3 regions of the Cytobacillus oceanisediminis genome follow, and region 1 is predicted to be linked to each of the others. Evidence: riboswitches for the same ligand, from Rfam matches in the RefSeq annotation. Region 1 holds a riboswitch; each other region holds the start of a gene.
What was found. Region 1 has a riboswitch for cyclic di-GMP ahead of IRB79_RS28105 (methyl-accepting chemotaxis protein). Riboswitches for the same ligand answer to the same signal wherever they lie in the genome.
Positions count from the first base shown of each region.

Region 1 (4,423 bases):
TCCCAAATACGGCTCATATTGTAATACCTCTTTACCTTTGATCAATATACGAAAAACTGTATATTATTAGTGTAGCTGTAATGGTTTATTAATTCAAGAGTTTTCAAACTTTTTCGCAATTAATATTGCTTTCCTTTATTCTTCCATGTGTCCGCGGTGGAAATCAAGAGACTCATTTACAAGCGAGCTCCCCATCTAATTGAAAATTAGTTTCCTGAGCAAAGTTCGGTTTACATTGCTCGGATTTCTGCTTCTCCTGTCTGAAGGGGCATCAAGTTCGGACTCTTTCTTCTCGTATTTCTGCTTCTCCTGTCCGAAGGGGCATCAAGTTCGGACTCACTCTCTCGGATTTCTGCTTCTCCTGTCCGAAGGGGCATCAAGTTCGGACTCACTCTCTCGGATTCCTGCTTCTTCTGTCCGAAGGAGCTACAAGTTCGGACTCTTTCTCTCGGATTTCTGCTTCTCCTGTCCGAAGGGGCATCAAGTTCGGACTCACTCTCTCGGATTTCTGCTTCTTCTGTCCGAAGGGGCATCATGTTCGGACTCTTTCTCTCGGATTTCTGCTTCCTCTGTCCGAAGGGGCATCAAGTTCGGACTCACTCTCTCGGATTTCTGCTTCTTCTGTCCGAAGGGGCATCAAGTTCGGACTCACTCTCTCGGATTTCTGCTTCTTCTGTCCGAAGGGGCATCAAGTTCGGACTCTTTCTCTATGTAATTTCGCCAGCCTCATCCATTCTTCCTATCTGCAGAAAAAAAGAGCTGCTATAAAAGCAGCCCCCGTTTAATCCATTTTCCTATAAAATGCTCTTAAAACCCTTTGCCTGATCATCCAGCTTTCTTGCAGCTTCCCCAATATCTTTAAATGCAGATACAGCCTGCTCATTAAGAACCTGGTTTTCAGTTATGCCTGACTGTGATTGCAGAGTTGCGTCACTAATTTTGTTGATTTCATCTGATATTCCTTCGATGTGGGCATTGACTTCCTGTATGGAGTCCTGTACCCGGTTTGCAAGCTTTCGCACTTCTCCGGCAACGACGCTGAAGCCTCTGCCATGTTCGCCGGCACGCGCAGCTTCAATAGCTGCATTTAATGCCAGCAGGTTGGTTTGTGCCGCTATTTCACGGATTGTTTTTACGATGCTGCCGATGGATTGTGCCTGTGATTTGAGAGAATGGAGGATTTCCAGATTCCCTTTGGACTCACGAACGAGCTTGCCTATTGCCTGAGCGGCCTCTTCGCTTCTTTCAATTCCAGCCTTTGCTTTTTCACTAAGGGCTTCTGACATTGCCTGAAGCTGGACTGCCACCTGTGCTGTATTCGTTTCCCGTTCTGTAATATCCGTAGCAACCTTTACAACACCTTCTACCTTGCCATCATCCCCAAATACCGGTGTGTATGTTGCTTCGAGCCAGATAAGATCTCCTTGTTTGGTCACACGCTGAATTTTTTCCTGAAAGCTTTTGCCATTGCGCAGATTTCTCCAAAGCTCCTGATATTCCCTGCTGGCAGCAAATTCAGGGGTGCAAAGTTGCTTATGCATCATATTTGGCATTTCTTCTGCCCGATATTTGACAGTACGGGCAAAATTCTCATTTGCCCACAGCACTTTCCCGTTCCCATCAAATTCAATCATGGCAAGCGAATTTTCAATTGCGGCTAAAACAGCTTCTTTTTCAAGAACTTGTGTGCTCTTATAATGATTAGGCTGATAAGTTGTAAGCATGCTCTTCCTCTTTTCAAAAAAGTTTGTTAGAACATATCCTTACAAAAGGACTGGTCCCCTGTAAGTGCTGGCCGGTTGCGCTACTAGCTCGAATTCATTAAAGCGCCCAATTCCCCTTGAATTCTCATTGCTTCCAACTTGTTCCGTCTATAAGACTATAGTACTAGCATCGGTCTGGCATCACAATTTTCAATGCTCTGCTTTCTTTTATGCTGAAAATTCAAATAATTAATTACTAAGACCCATGATTCCCATAATTAGTAAAAGTAGAATAGAACTGTAAGAGATGATGAAGAAGGGATGGATTTATCTGAAAAACAAGCTGATTGCGTTATCATTGGCATTTGCTTTAAGCTTTTCACTTTTTCCGGAAAGAAGTTTTGCGGAGCAAACTGCTGCGGAAAACCAGGCTATAATACCTGGTGCGCATACAGTAACGGAACAATACTTTGACGGTGTGGACAACAACTGGCTGACCACCAGGAATCCCCGCCAATATCAGCAGGCAACCCTTTACGGCAACATCGGTCTTGCCCCTTATCTATGGGGAAATGCTGCGGAAGGAACCGGATGGCATCAAATGTACAAGCCTTCTTCTGTAACGGGAACTCAGGTAAATGGTATTTTTGAAGATGCCCAGTTTGTCATAAGGGTTCCGGATCACTGGAATGGCCGGCTTGTTGTTTCGGGAATCCCGGCTACAAGAAATGAAACGGCAACCGACCTGCTTTTCAGCGATTATGTCCTGGAAAAAGGGTATGCTTTTGCAGCGATTGATAAAGGCACCCAGGGTGAGGCTGATTCAGCTGATCCATTTGCAAAAGCAAAGAATGCCTTAGCCGCTGAGGATGATAGCGTAGCAGAATGGCACCAGCGGTTCCGGCAGGTTACGAAAGCCGCACAGCAGTACTTAGTCAGCCATTATTCCGATGGGCTAATTGATCCGGCTGATTCTTCCGACCCGGCGAGCGATTTAGTATCGGCAGAGCATAAGATTCCTACATATGCGATGGGAATTTCCAATGGCGGATACGTCGTGCGCTATGCCCTTGAAAATGACCATCCGGAGAAAACTGGCGAACCTCGCCTTTTCGATGGAGGAGTCGATTGGGAAGGCGTGTTATGGACGGAGAAAAAGCCTAATTTAATCAGTTCCCTGACCACCGTTGTGAATCATGCGGAGGAAGCTTTATATGGAAGCGGCAAAAAACAGCAGAAAGCCATGAAAGAGCTATACAAAGCAGGATTGCCTAAAGGATCGGAAAAACTGTGGGCCTATCATGATCAGGTATACTGGTTTATCTCGCTGAATATCTATCGGGACCATTTCGATCCGGAAGCCCCAGGCCGTACGCAATGGAGGAATTACCTGAACTTTGTGAATGGCGTGAGAGACCGATCCTATGATTCTATCTTTGAAGATTATAAATATATGACCCGGCCGAAGGAAGTGAAAGAAAATATTAAGGAAGTGGCCAATACTGGAGATATAGATGTGCCGCTCATCTCTTTCACTGGTTCCCTTGATTCGCTGATATTCCCGGAGATTCATGCAAAGGGATATCAAAAGCTCGTCAAGAAAGCCGGGAAGCAGGATCTGCATCGAATGTATACCATCGAGAACGGCAACCATGTTGACAGCCTTGTCTGGAACAGCTCCACCGATCCGGATAAGGAACTCCAGCCTTTGTTGCCTTACGCTCACCAGTCATTCGACTTGCTTATCGACTGGGTGGAAAACGGAAATGCTGCTCCTGAGAGCAAAACGGTCAATGCTCCGGAGAACCCGGTTAAGGTTATTGATCTGAAAACAGGGCAGGAACGGGATCCTCGTTAGGTCGCAGCAGGAGTGTTGGTCTGCAGTATTAAAAGTGGCTATCCGCACATAAAATTTTTTATCCGCAAGTAAATTGTGGCTATAAGCACAGAAAAAATTTTATCCGCAAGTAAATCGAGTCTATCCGCACAGAAACTGATTTTAGTGATACATGATAGCATCTCAGTGCGGTTTTTATAGAAAAAAGATGCCCCAATCGTTATTGATTGGGGCTTTAAGGCTTCCTATTAATAGTTTTTAGTAAATGCGCGGTTCTTCTCGATAAATCTGCCTTGTGTTCGGACTTCAATAAGGAAATTTCTGCTCGGCCTGTCCGAAGCTGACAAGAGTTCGGATTCCAACTGGATTATTCCTACTCGCACTGGCCGAAGCTGACACGGGTTCGGACTCCAACTGATAAATTCCCGCTTAGTCTGTCCGAAGCACCCTAACATATCAGCGATGAACCTTCCAGCTGCCCGCCATCAGCCACACCACAACCGGAAGCAGCCCAAAGGAAACCACCGTGATCCCCGTCCAGCCCCCGGTCTGCCATACCAGGCCGGCAAGCGTCCCTCCGGTTGCGACTCCAAGGTAATAGCTTACAAGATAGATGCTCGAGGCACCGGCTTTGTGATGGGCAGCGCGCTCATTTACAATGGCCGCCATCAGTGAATGCGCCACAAAAAACCCCAGACAGGTCAGGCATAGGCCTATTACAATTACTGATAAAGAGTGCACATTGGTAAGCAAGGTCCCTCCTATTAAAATGACGGTTCCAACCGAGACCAGTGTGGTTTGCCTAAAATGAGCAGATAGGCTTCCGCCCAGAATGGAGCCAACTATACCGAAGCTGTATGCCAGGTAGGTAAAAGAAATATTT
Region 1 is NZ_CP065511.1:5,321,957-5,326,379, forward strand. It holds gene yhfZ (GntR family transcriptional regulator YhfZ) at 1-17, opposite strand, end outside; gene IRB79_RS26600 (hypothetical protein) at 231-536, opposite strand; gene IRB79_RS28105 (methyl-accepting chemotaxis protein) at 795-1,724, opposite strand; cyclic di-GMP riboswitch class II at 1,785-1,868, opposite strand; gene IRB79_RS26615 (alpha/beta hydrolase) at 2,011-3,561, shown strand; gene IRB79_RS26620 (MFS transporter) at 3,997-4,423, opposite strand, start outside.

Region 2 (4,423 bases), 1.3 Mb from region 1:
TGTTGATAATGGGGCAGATCAAAACCAATTCCAAGGTGACTCCCTGCAACTTGAGTGGACGTTTGAAGGTATGCAAGGCGCTGGTCAGGCAAAATAATAGATTTCCAAAACAAAAGGTGGGAATTTTTTCCCGCCTTTTGTTAAATCCATTATTGTGAGGGAATGCCATGAAAGTTAAAAGTTTGCTGGCAAAACCTATAAAAATATTTATTATATATAGCTTTGTTTTCTTAATTGTTTTTGGAAACGAAACTGCAATAGCAGTGGAGAAGGAAATTGATGTTAATACGAACTTAGAGAACTCAAATAGATACCTATTTAAAGTAGAAAATTTAAAACCAGGCGACTGGATGCCCCGAAATATAACGATAAAAAATGATGGTAAACAAGATTTTAAATATACATCTAACATTAGAAAATCGAAGTCTGTTAAAGGACTTTTTGAAGAATTAGAGCTTGAGGTTAAGAAAGATACAAAGATGCTTTACGAAGGAAAACTTAAAGATTTTAAAGGCTTCTCTCCCAGGGAATTATCGAAAGGGACAGAAGAAACTTTATTTTTCCAAGTAACAATGCCAGAGCATTTAGGAAATGAATTTCAAAACTCCTCTGCAGAGGTTGAAATCATTTTTCTTGCCGAAGCAACAGGTGATCCTGAAACCGACAATGAGACTCCAGGGACAGGGGATAATAGTGATTCTGGAGAGGGAACTAATAATTTACCACCATCCTCAGATGCCACGGTAATTCCAGAGAAGGTTAATAAGCTCCCAAATACCGCAACTAATAATTATAATTTATTACTTATTGGCGCACTATTTTTAGGTGCCGGAAGCGTAATTTTTTTATCGCGTTATAGAAGGCTGCGGAGTGAAACTTAGATTAAGGCCTGAGGAACTGATTGTTTAAGGCCTTAATTTTTATTCGTTTTAGAACTTATCTAAGCAGTTAATGAATATAATCAAAAAGCTACTTATTAAGCGGTGAACTTATGAAAAAAATTCTGCAGTATCTTGCCTTCATTAATCTTCTGGATGGCCTCTTGATGTTCTTTGGACTTAGCCTTTCGCTGATTGAAGAATTGAATCCAATAATGAATTTTTTTTATAATATAGAACCACTACTGTTCCAATCTGTTAAAGCTGTTCTTTCATGCTTTTTAATCCTGCTATCAACTTCGATTAATTTTCCGCCGTAAACTAAAGTAAAGGTATTGGCAAAAGGTGCAGCTTATCTTTATTCATTAATATTAGTACTTCATGTTTTATTGATTTATGAAGCTCTATCTTAACTGATAGAGTAAAAATAATATTTTTAGTCAAATGAGGAGGCTGTAAATGTACCGAAAGAACTGCAATAAATGCCACAAACCTTCATATAGCAGCAGTGAATCAGGTGACTGGCTATGCCCGATCTGCGGAACTGATTTAACGGATGAAATCTTTCTGAATGCTATGACCCTTGAACCAGTCCACACGGCCTTTAATAAAAGCAAAACTCCGCACACCTATTCAATAAAACAAATCAGCAAAAATTACAGAAAAAGAATCGGACTTTCCTACTACTCCAAAAGGAGTTCGACCATTAATAACAACTTACTGTAAAAGGTGAGGGGTTCAGGTAATCAAGAACACTAAAAGTATTAGGACTTTGTCGAAAAACAAATTAATTTAATATTAAATAATTAATTATATTTACAAAATAAGACACCATTAGCAATACGCCCATAGTAGAATACATCTATGGAAAATATTTCTTTGAGCCGATAGGCGCAGAAAAAGGCAAACTCATTGAAAGATGAGGACGCAAAGTCACGGGTCTAAGGTATTGAAAAAATACTAAGACGGCTGGGTTGCCTGGAATACGATATGTATCCTAGGGGGAAGAATTTTGACAGAGCAAAATGTAAAGGTCGAAGGAATTGATTTGGAGTGGCTGCAGTTAATTATGGAAGCAAAGAACTTAGGCCTGCAAAAGGAAGAAATTAGAGAGTTTTTACATAATAACAGAGCCAAAGAGGTTCTGATCGAAGCTTGATATCCGGTATTGCTAAGTATTTCTGTTAGAGGCATCTCTAGATGGAAATGCTTTTTATTTTGCCAAAAAAATAAGCCTGTATATTCAGGCTCTTACATCTATGACTTTTGTCCGCTTCTCCACTTATTAAAATCCAAAAACTCCCGAAATTGCTCCTTTGAAACACCAGACTCCATCGCTTCCTTCACAATTTTCATCCATTCTGAATCTAGATCATCCTTGTTGATTTGCTCATGGATTAAATGGTCTACGGGGACATTCAGAACACCCGCGATTTTCTCAAGAAATTGAATAGATGGGTTGGTTTGCAGGTTGCGTTCAAGTGAGCTTAAATATGATTTTGCCACACCGGCCTGGTCGGCAAGCTCGGATAAGGACATTTTCTTTTCTTGGCGAAGTTTTTTTACACGATCACCGATCATCGTATACCACACACCTTATTTTGTATGTAATAGGATTATTTCAGAAGTAGTTCCATATTAAGAACGTTTTGTTCAATATTATTATCATCATACCACAGTGTCAACCGATTTAAATAGTTAGTTATCCATGTTTTATAAAAATATATCTTTTGTCGCTCGTAAAAAGTAATGCTCCGCGTCAGAGGACGGGAGCATTTTGCTTTTCAATAATGTGAATAATTTGTTGTGCAGCTGCTTCCACATCATCCGCATTCACATGGTGGAATTGGCCTTCATAGTCATGCTGTTTAAAGGCATAACGCGGATCGTAATAGTGTTCTAATAAAAGTTTGATAAATAGCTCGTAGTTTTCTGCTTCAACTGATTCATCAAGCTGCTCGCGGATTTCAGTATCTTTCAGACGTTTTTTAATAAACACAAGGCTTTCATCAACTTTCGGTTTGAACCATTCTTCATTCTTATAAGGCTCAACATAGTCACGGACGATGCGCTGGACACGGGATTCCATGCTGGCGAACATATCAATGTGAATTCCGGTTTTTTTGGTATCAAGCAGCTCGTCCGGCTGAACAACCTTGCCTATTCGTTTGCTTTCGGCTTCCATAATTATATAAGGTGAACCTTTAACCTCAGAAAGGGCTTGATACAGTAGTGCATCAAATGTTTTCTGTGTGCTGCCGTTCCCCATGCCAAAGGAGCCGAAGATCGATCCGCGATGTCCCGCCATTTCTTCAAGGTCAATAACAGGGTATCCTTTTTCGCTTAACACCTTCAGCACATCCGTTTTCCCAACCCCGGTCATTCCATGAAGAACAACTGCTTTTTCAGGAATCAAGTCTGCTGTGTTTTCAAGAATATATTGACGGTAGGCTCTATAGCCCCCAATTAAACGGGGGATTGAAACGCCCGCATACGTGATAAATGTGGTGACCGCTTTGCTGCGCATGCCGCCGCGCCAGCAGTAAATGACAGGCTGGAAGCCATCATTTTTCAGGTCTCTGATTTTCTGCATCATGAAAGGGATCTTAGGTGAAACGATTTCCATCGCTCTCCACTTAGCCGCATCAGAACCTTCTTTTTTATATAGTGTCCCGATTTCCACACGCTCTTCATTGGTGAAAAGCGGCACATTGACAGCACCGGGAATGCTGCACTCCTCAAATTCAATTGGAGACCTGACATCGACCGGAACTGCGTTGTCCATTTGGATATATTGTTCGACTGCTATTTCTCTCATTTTAATGCCTCCAAAAATAATGCTATATATCGCCCGAAAAGGAACGTTAATTGATTTTACTCTCTCTATTATACAGGATTTTGAAAATATAGGTGTCCCCCACAATCATACTCCTATTTTCAAAAGATTGTTCTTATAATTTTTTCCAGACATTGTAATATCAGCATATCCATTGGTTTTGCTTTTTAAAAAGGAGGTTAAATAAAAGGCAAAGGTGGTGGAACCATGTCTTTGAATACAGAGGTTGCAATTGTAGGCGGAGGGATTGGCGGTTTGACGCTGGGATTGAAGCTGGCTCAAGCCAATATTGATGTCCTCGTTCTGGAAAAGCTGGATGCCCCGTCTTTCGTTTATAAGGGAGAACTCCTGCAGCCAAAGAGCCTGAAAATTTTTAAGCGGCTGGATGCTTTGGATGTAATCCGCGTGAATGGCTTTTCATTTGCCCGAATTGCGTTTGAGGAAGGTGAAAAAGAGTTTGCTATGGATTACAGCATTCTGCCGGGAGATTATGATTACTCCCTCATGATCGAGCATGAAAAGCTGAAAGGAATCCTTCTCAAACGGGCGCTTCAATATCCAAACTTTCATTATTTGTCAGGGACCCTGGCAAAAGGCTATGACAATGGCGAATTAATGGTTGAGCGGAAGGATTTAAAGGAGCATCTGACAGTGAGGGCTGACTTTTATATAGGAGCTGAGGGAAGGAATTCCATTACCAGGAAAGAAA
Region 2 is NZ_CP065511.1:1,267,221-1,271,643, forward strand. It holds gene IRB79_RS06560 (CalY family protein) at 1-97, shown strand, start outside; gene IRB79_RS06565 (LPXTG cell wall anchor domain-containing protein) at 168-881, shown strand; gene IRB79_RS06570 (DUF5658 family protein) at 992-1,198, shown strand; gene IRB79_RS06575 (hypothetical protein) at 1,338-1,604, shown strand; cyclic di-GMP riboswitch class I at 1,771-1,860, shown strand; gene IRB79_RS06580 (anti-repressor SinI family protein) at 1,891-2,037, shown strand; gene IRB79_RS06585 (helix-turn-helix domain-containing protein) at 2,136-2,459, opposite strand; gene mnmH (tRNA 2-selenouridine(34) synthase MnmH) at 2,638-3,696, opposite strand; gene IRB79_RS06595 (FAD-dependent oxidoreductase) at 3,922-4,423, shown strand, end outside.
Region 2: linked by a shared signal. The riboswitch ahead of IRB79_RS06580 (anti-repressor SinI family protein) and the one ahead of IRB79_RS28105 (methyl-accepting chemotaxis protein) in region 1 are both predicted to bind cyclic di-GMP.

Region 3 (4,423 bases), 220 kb from region 1:
TACCGGAAGTTTCATCTTTGAAACAAATTTCACTCCGCCTGCACTCATATCTTCAATCAGGATTTTCGTGCTGCCCATTTTGACAGGCTTGCTGTTAAGCTCTAAGATGGTCATTTCCGCCTCCAGCGGATAGGGAAACTCGACTCGAACATACTTGCGCAAACCTTTGAACACATTGTCTTCTTTGATATTCTGCGGCTTCAGGCTGCCAATTAACAGTTTCTGCTCAAAGGTGGAAGGCGGAATTGGCTTGCTGAAAAGATACCCCTGTATTTGGTCACACTCATTTTTTCTTAAGGAATAGAACTGTTCAAAGGTCTCCACGCCTTCTGCTACAACCTTCATATTCAGCCCATGGGCGAGCTGAATCAGATTTGCTGTGATGATAGCATCTTCCGCATTAGTATCCATTGCCTGGATAAAGGTTTTATCGATCTTCAAAATATCGAATTTATACTTTTTCAACTGGGTGATGGATGAATAGCCTGTCCCAAAGTCATCCAGCGCAATTTTCACGCCCAATTCTCCCAATTCTTTAAGCACTGCAATCACGTTATCGGAATAGTTAATTAGGGAAGATTCCGTCAATTCGATTTCAATCAGTGACGCATCAAGGTGATTCTCATCTAATGCTTTTTTTATCATGGAAACAAGACAACTTTTCAAGAAGCTCAACGGAGAGATGTTTACGGATATCGGAACAATCGATAAACCTCTTTCCCTCCAGGAATAAATCTGGCTGCATACTTTCCTGATCACGTATTCTCCTATATTTATAATTAAACCAGTTTCCTCTGCCACTGGTATAAACTCCAGCGGTGAAACTCTGCCCCATTCCGGATGATTCCATCTTAATAAAGCTTCGGCACTTACTATTTTGCCGGTCTTCGTATCAACTCTTGGCTGGTATTCAAGAAAAAACTCATCATTTTGAATGGCTTTTCTCATATCCTGTTCCAGGGTAAAAAGCTTATAAGATTCAATATCCATAGAAGGATGGTAAACCTGAAATCTATTATTCCCTTTCTGCTTGGCATGGTATAGGGAAGATTCCGTATTTCTGACCAATTCATCAGCTGTGCTCCCATTATCCGGATATAAACTAATGCCTATAGACGGGGTAATATTAAGCTCAAAGCTGTTGATATGGAATGGTTCAGAGAAAATTTGATTAATGGAATCTGCTAATTGCGCAGGATCCTCCTTCTCCTGGATATATTCCATAATAACTGCGAATTGATCACCGGAAATTCTTGCTGAAAAACAGACTGAATTTAGCTTCTCCTTAATTCTTTGTGAAACAAGCCTAAGAAGTTCATCTCCTGAAGAGTGTCCAAAGGTATCATTAATCTGCTTTAACCGCTCCAGATCAAAAAACAAGACAGCAATATTCTGTTGTTCATCGTCTTCAATAAGGCTCTGGAGCTTCTGATCAAAGTACCGGCGGTTCGGCAGATCGGTCAAATGATCATAAAAAGCCATACGCCTCATTCTCTTTTCAAGCCATTTTTGTTCTGTTATATCTGTTACAAATCCATCAACCCGGAAAAGTTCGCCTCTTTCATTCAGATATGGGATGCTATGATCATTAACCCATCTAATTTCACCGGATTTATGAACAATTCGATATTGATAGCGGATGCTGTTCCCATTCAAAATGTTCGCCCGCTTCGCTTCTACCTCCTGCAGATCATCCGGAAGGATCACATTGTTCCATAAATCGAAATCGGCAATAAATTCCTCGGCTGTATAGCCGAATATCCCCTCTACTCCCTTGGAAAAATGAAGAACTTTTCTTTCTGCCAGATCTGCGGAATAGACGCCTACATCAAGATTTTCATAAATCTGCCCAATTTTCCGCTCATTTTCGTAAAGCTGTTCTTCCATGCGCCGCTTTTCAGTTATATCCTGAATCGTTGCGATGATTTTAGGTGATCCATCTTCATCTGCAAAATAATCTGCCCGATGGTGAATATACCGTTCTTCGCCATCCTGCCTGATCATCCTGCATACCAGGTCCACACTATCCTTTTCTTTGAGAAGCCTTTTAAACTGCTTTTCAAAGGCCGGGCGGTCATCCTGATGAAGGTAGCTCAAATACATTTGATAGTCTGGGAAAAAATCTTTTTGAGGCTTTAGGCCAAAAATCCGAAACATTTGATCTGACCAAAACCCTTTATCGTTTTCCACATCGTACTCAAGGCTTCCAATATTGGCGATCATCTGAGCCTGGTTGAGGTTATTCTTAATCTTAGTCAATTCCAATTGCTGACTGCTAGAATCAGCAATATCTTTAGTGGTTTTTTCACCATCCTGTGTATTAAATTCGTTCACTTCAAGACATCCTTTCCAATAAAAAAGGCAAACGAAAATAGTTCTTCTTCTGTGCAGCCCGGCTGCCATGGCAGAAACCTGCTTTAGGCCCGCAGCTTTGCGTCCTTTACTTTCGTAAAATTTACCCTGGATTAGAATATTTTAACATAGGATTATTTTCCTAATAACTATCTAGTTCAAAAACATTAATTTGTAATTTATTCCATCCATTATCCTCTTGCTAATGTCAACGAGCATACTGATGCAGCACCCCCTGCTTTCAGTACTTTCGCTGCATGATATAGAGTTGAGCCGGTTGTATAGATATCGTCGATTAGGATAATCTTCTTATTTTCGATATTGAGATTTAGCGGCTGGAAGACCTGATGAAGATGGATTCGGTCAAATCGCGATTTCTTGGATTGCTTTTCTGAGTGAATTCGCTGCAGCAGCTCCGTCACGGTAAAGCCTGCCTCATGGATGAGTGCAGCAGACTGATTAAAGCCTCGTTCATAAAGCCGTTGAGGACTGAGAGGTATTGGAACGAGGTAGTCAAATTTCAGAGCTTTCAGCCTTTCTCTAATAAAAGGAGAGAAAGCTTTCGCAAAAATATAGTCGCCCCGGAATTTATAGCGGGCTAATGTTTCTTTCAGAAAGTCATCGTATAGGAAAAGAGAATCGTTTTTCTCGAGCAGCCCTGACCATTCTGGATCCTGGTTCCACCTTAAACAATCTGCGCATAGATTCCCTTTTCGAAATTGAGGTTCTAAATTGTTGAAGGGCCTGCTGCATTTAGCACATGTCTCGCCCGTAATTAATGGAAGTTTATCGGCACAGCCCTGACATAAATGATTTTCTTTTGGCTTCGACCAGAGAGTCGACCAGCTTACAGCAGAGAGTATTTCTTCGTGGCAAATTAAGCAGTTAATAGTCTATCAATCCTTTCTTTTTGGCTTCAGAGTTCATTTTGAGGATTTGTTTCTGCGCTTTGACCATGCTTTCGGTTTTGCCGTAGTGAAAAAAGGTGATTTCTCCTTTCGGGTATTCAGAGCTTCTTCCAACACGGCCGGCGATCTGGACAAGAGCGCTTTCTGTAAAAATGCGATCTTCTGCTCCGAGTACTGCTACATCAATATTAGGGAAGGTAACTCCTCTTTCCAGAATGGTAGTTGTTAAAAGCATGGAAATCTCTTTATTACGCATCATTTGGACTTTGTCTTTTCGGCCGGGGTCTTCTGCGTGGACAGCTTGGATTTTAGGATAGGTTTTACGAAGGATGGTGAGGACTTTTTCCATTTTATCGATTTTCGGAAGGAAGAGCAGGCACTCCTTGTGGTTATCAAGCCTCTTCTTGATCCATTGTCTAACTGCAGATGGGAGTTTGTCCTTTTTAAGGGATTTCTCCCAATTTCCACACCATTTGAAAGACGGAACAGGCAATGGATGACGATGATATCTAGCCGGGATAGTGACAAATTCTCTTTTTCCGCTCCGGCATTCTCTTTGCCATTTTTGGCTAGGGGTAGCAGTTAAATAGATCATAGAGGAGGTTTCCTTGCGGGACTGTCGGACAGCATACTGAAGGCTTTCGTCTGCTGTATAAGGGAAGGCATCTACTTCATCAAGAATGACTGTGTCAAAAGCATTGTAAAATCGAAGCAGCTGATGTGTGGTTGCGATGGTTAAGGGAGCTTGGAGATGGCGGTCTTCACTGCCGCCGTATAGGACAGCAACCTGGATACCAGGGAAGACTGCTTTAAGCCGCGGACCAAGCTCCAGTACAACATCTGTTCGAGGTGTGGCAATACAGATTCTTTTTCCGGACGCAAGGGCAGCATTGATCCCTTCAAACAGAATTTCCGTTTTTCCCGCACCGCATACTGCCCAAACAAGGAGCTCTTTATTCTCAATCACTGCATGCTTTACCTGTTCGGAGGCATGCTGCTGCCCAGGTGAAAGGGTGCCACTCCATACTAAGGGATTCTCGACAAGTTCCTGGAGTGGTTCAGGTCCACACCAGCTAATCAGAGGTGTACAAGCACTGACCCGTCCCATCATGATGCATTTTCGGCAGTAAACACACTCCTTCTCCCCGCATCGGGCACAGTGA
Region 3 is NZ_CP065511.1:5,103,129-5,107,551, forward strand. It holds gene IRB79_RS25745 (EAL domain-containing protein) at 1-2,334, opposite strand, end outside; cyclic di-GMP riboswitch class I at 2,384-2,470, opposite strand; gene IRB79_RS28190 (ComF family protein) at 2,544-2,774, opposite strand; partial or broken gene IRB79_RS28195 (ComF family protein) at 3,099-3,242, opposite strand; gene IRB79_RS25755 (ATP-dependent helicase ComFA) at 3,238-4,423, opposite strand, start outside.
Region 3: linked by a shared signal. The riboswitch ahead of IRB79_RS25745 (EAL domain-containing protein) and the one ahead of IRB79_RS28105 (methyl-accepting chemotaxis protein) in region 1 are both predicted to bind cyclic di-GMP.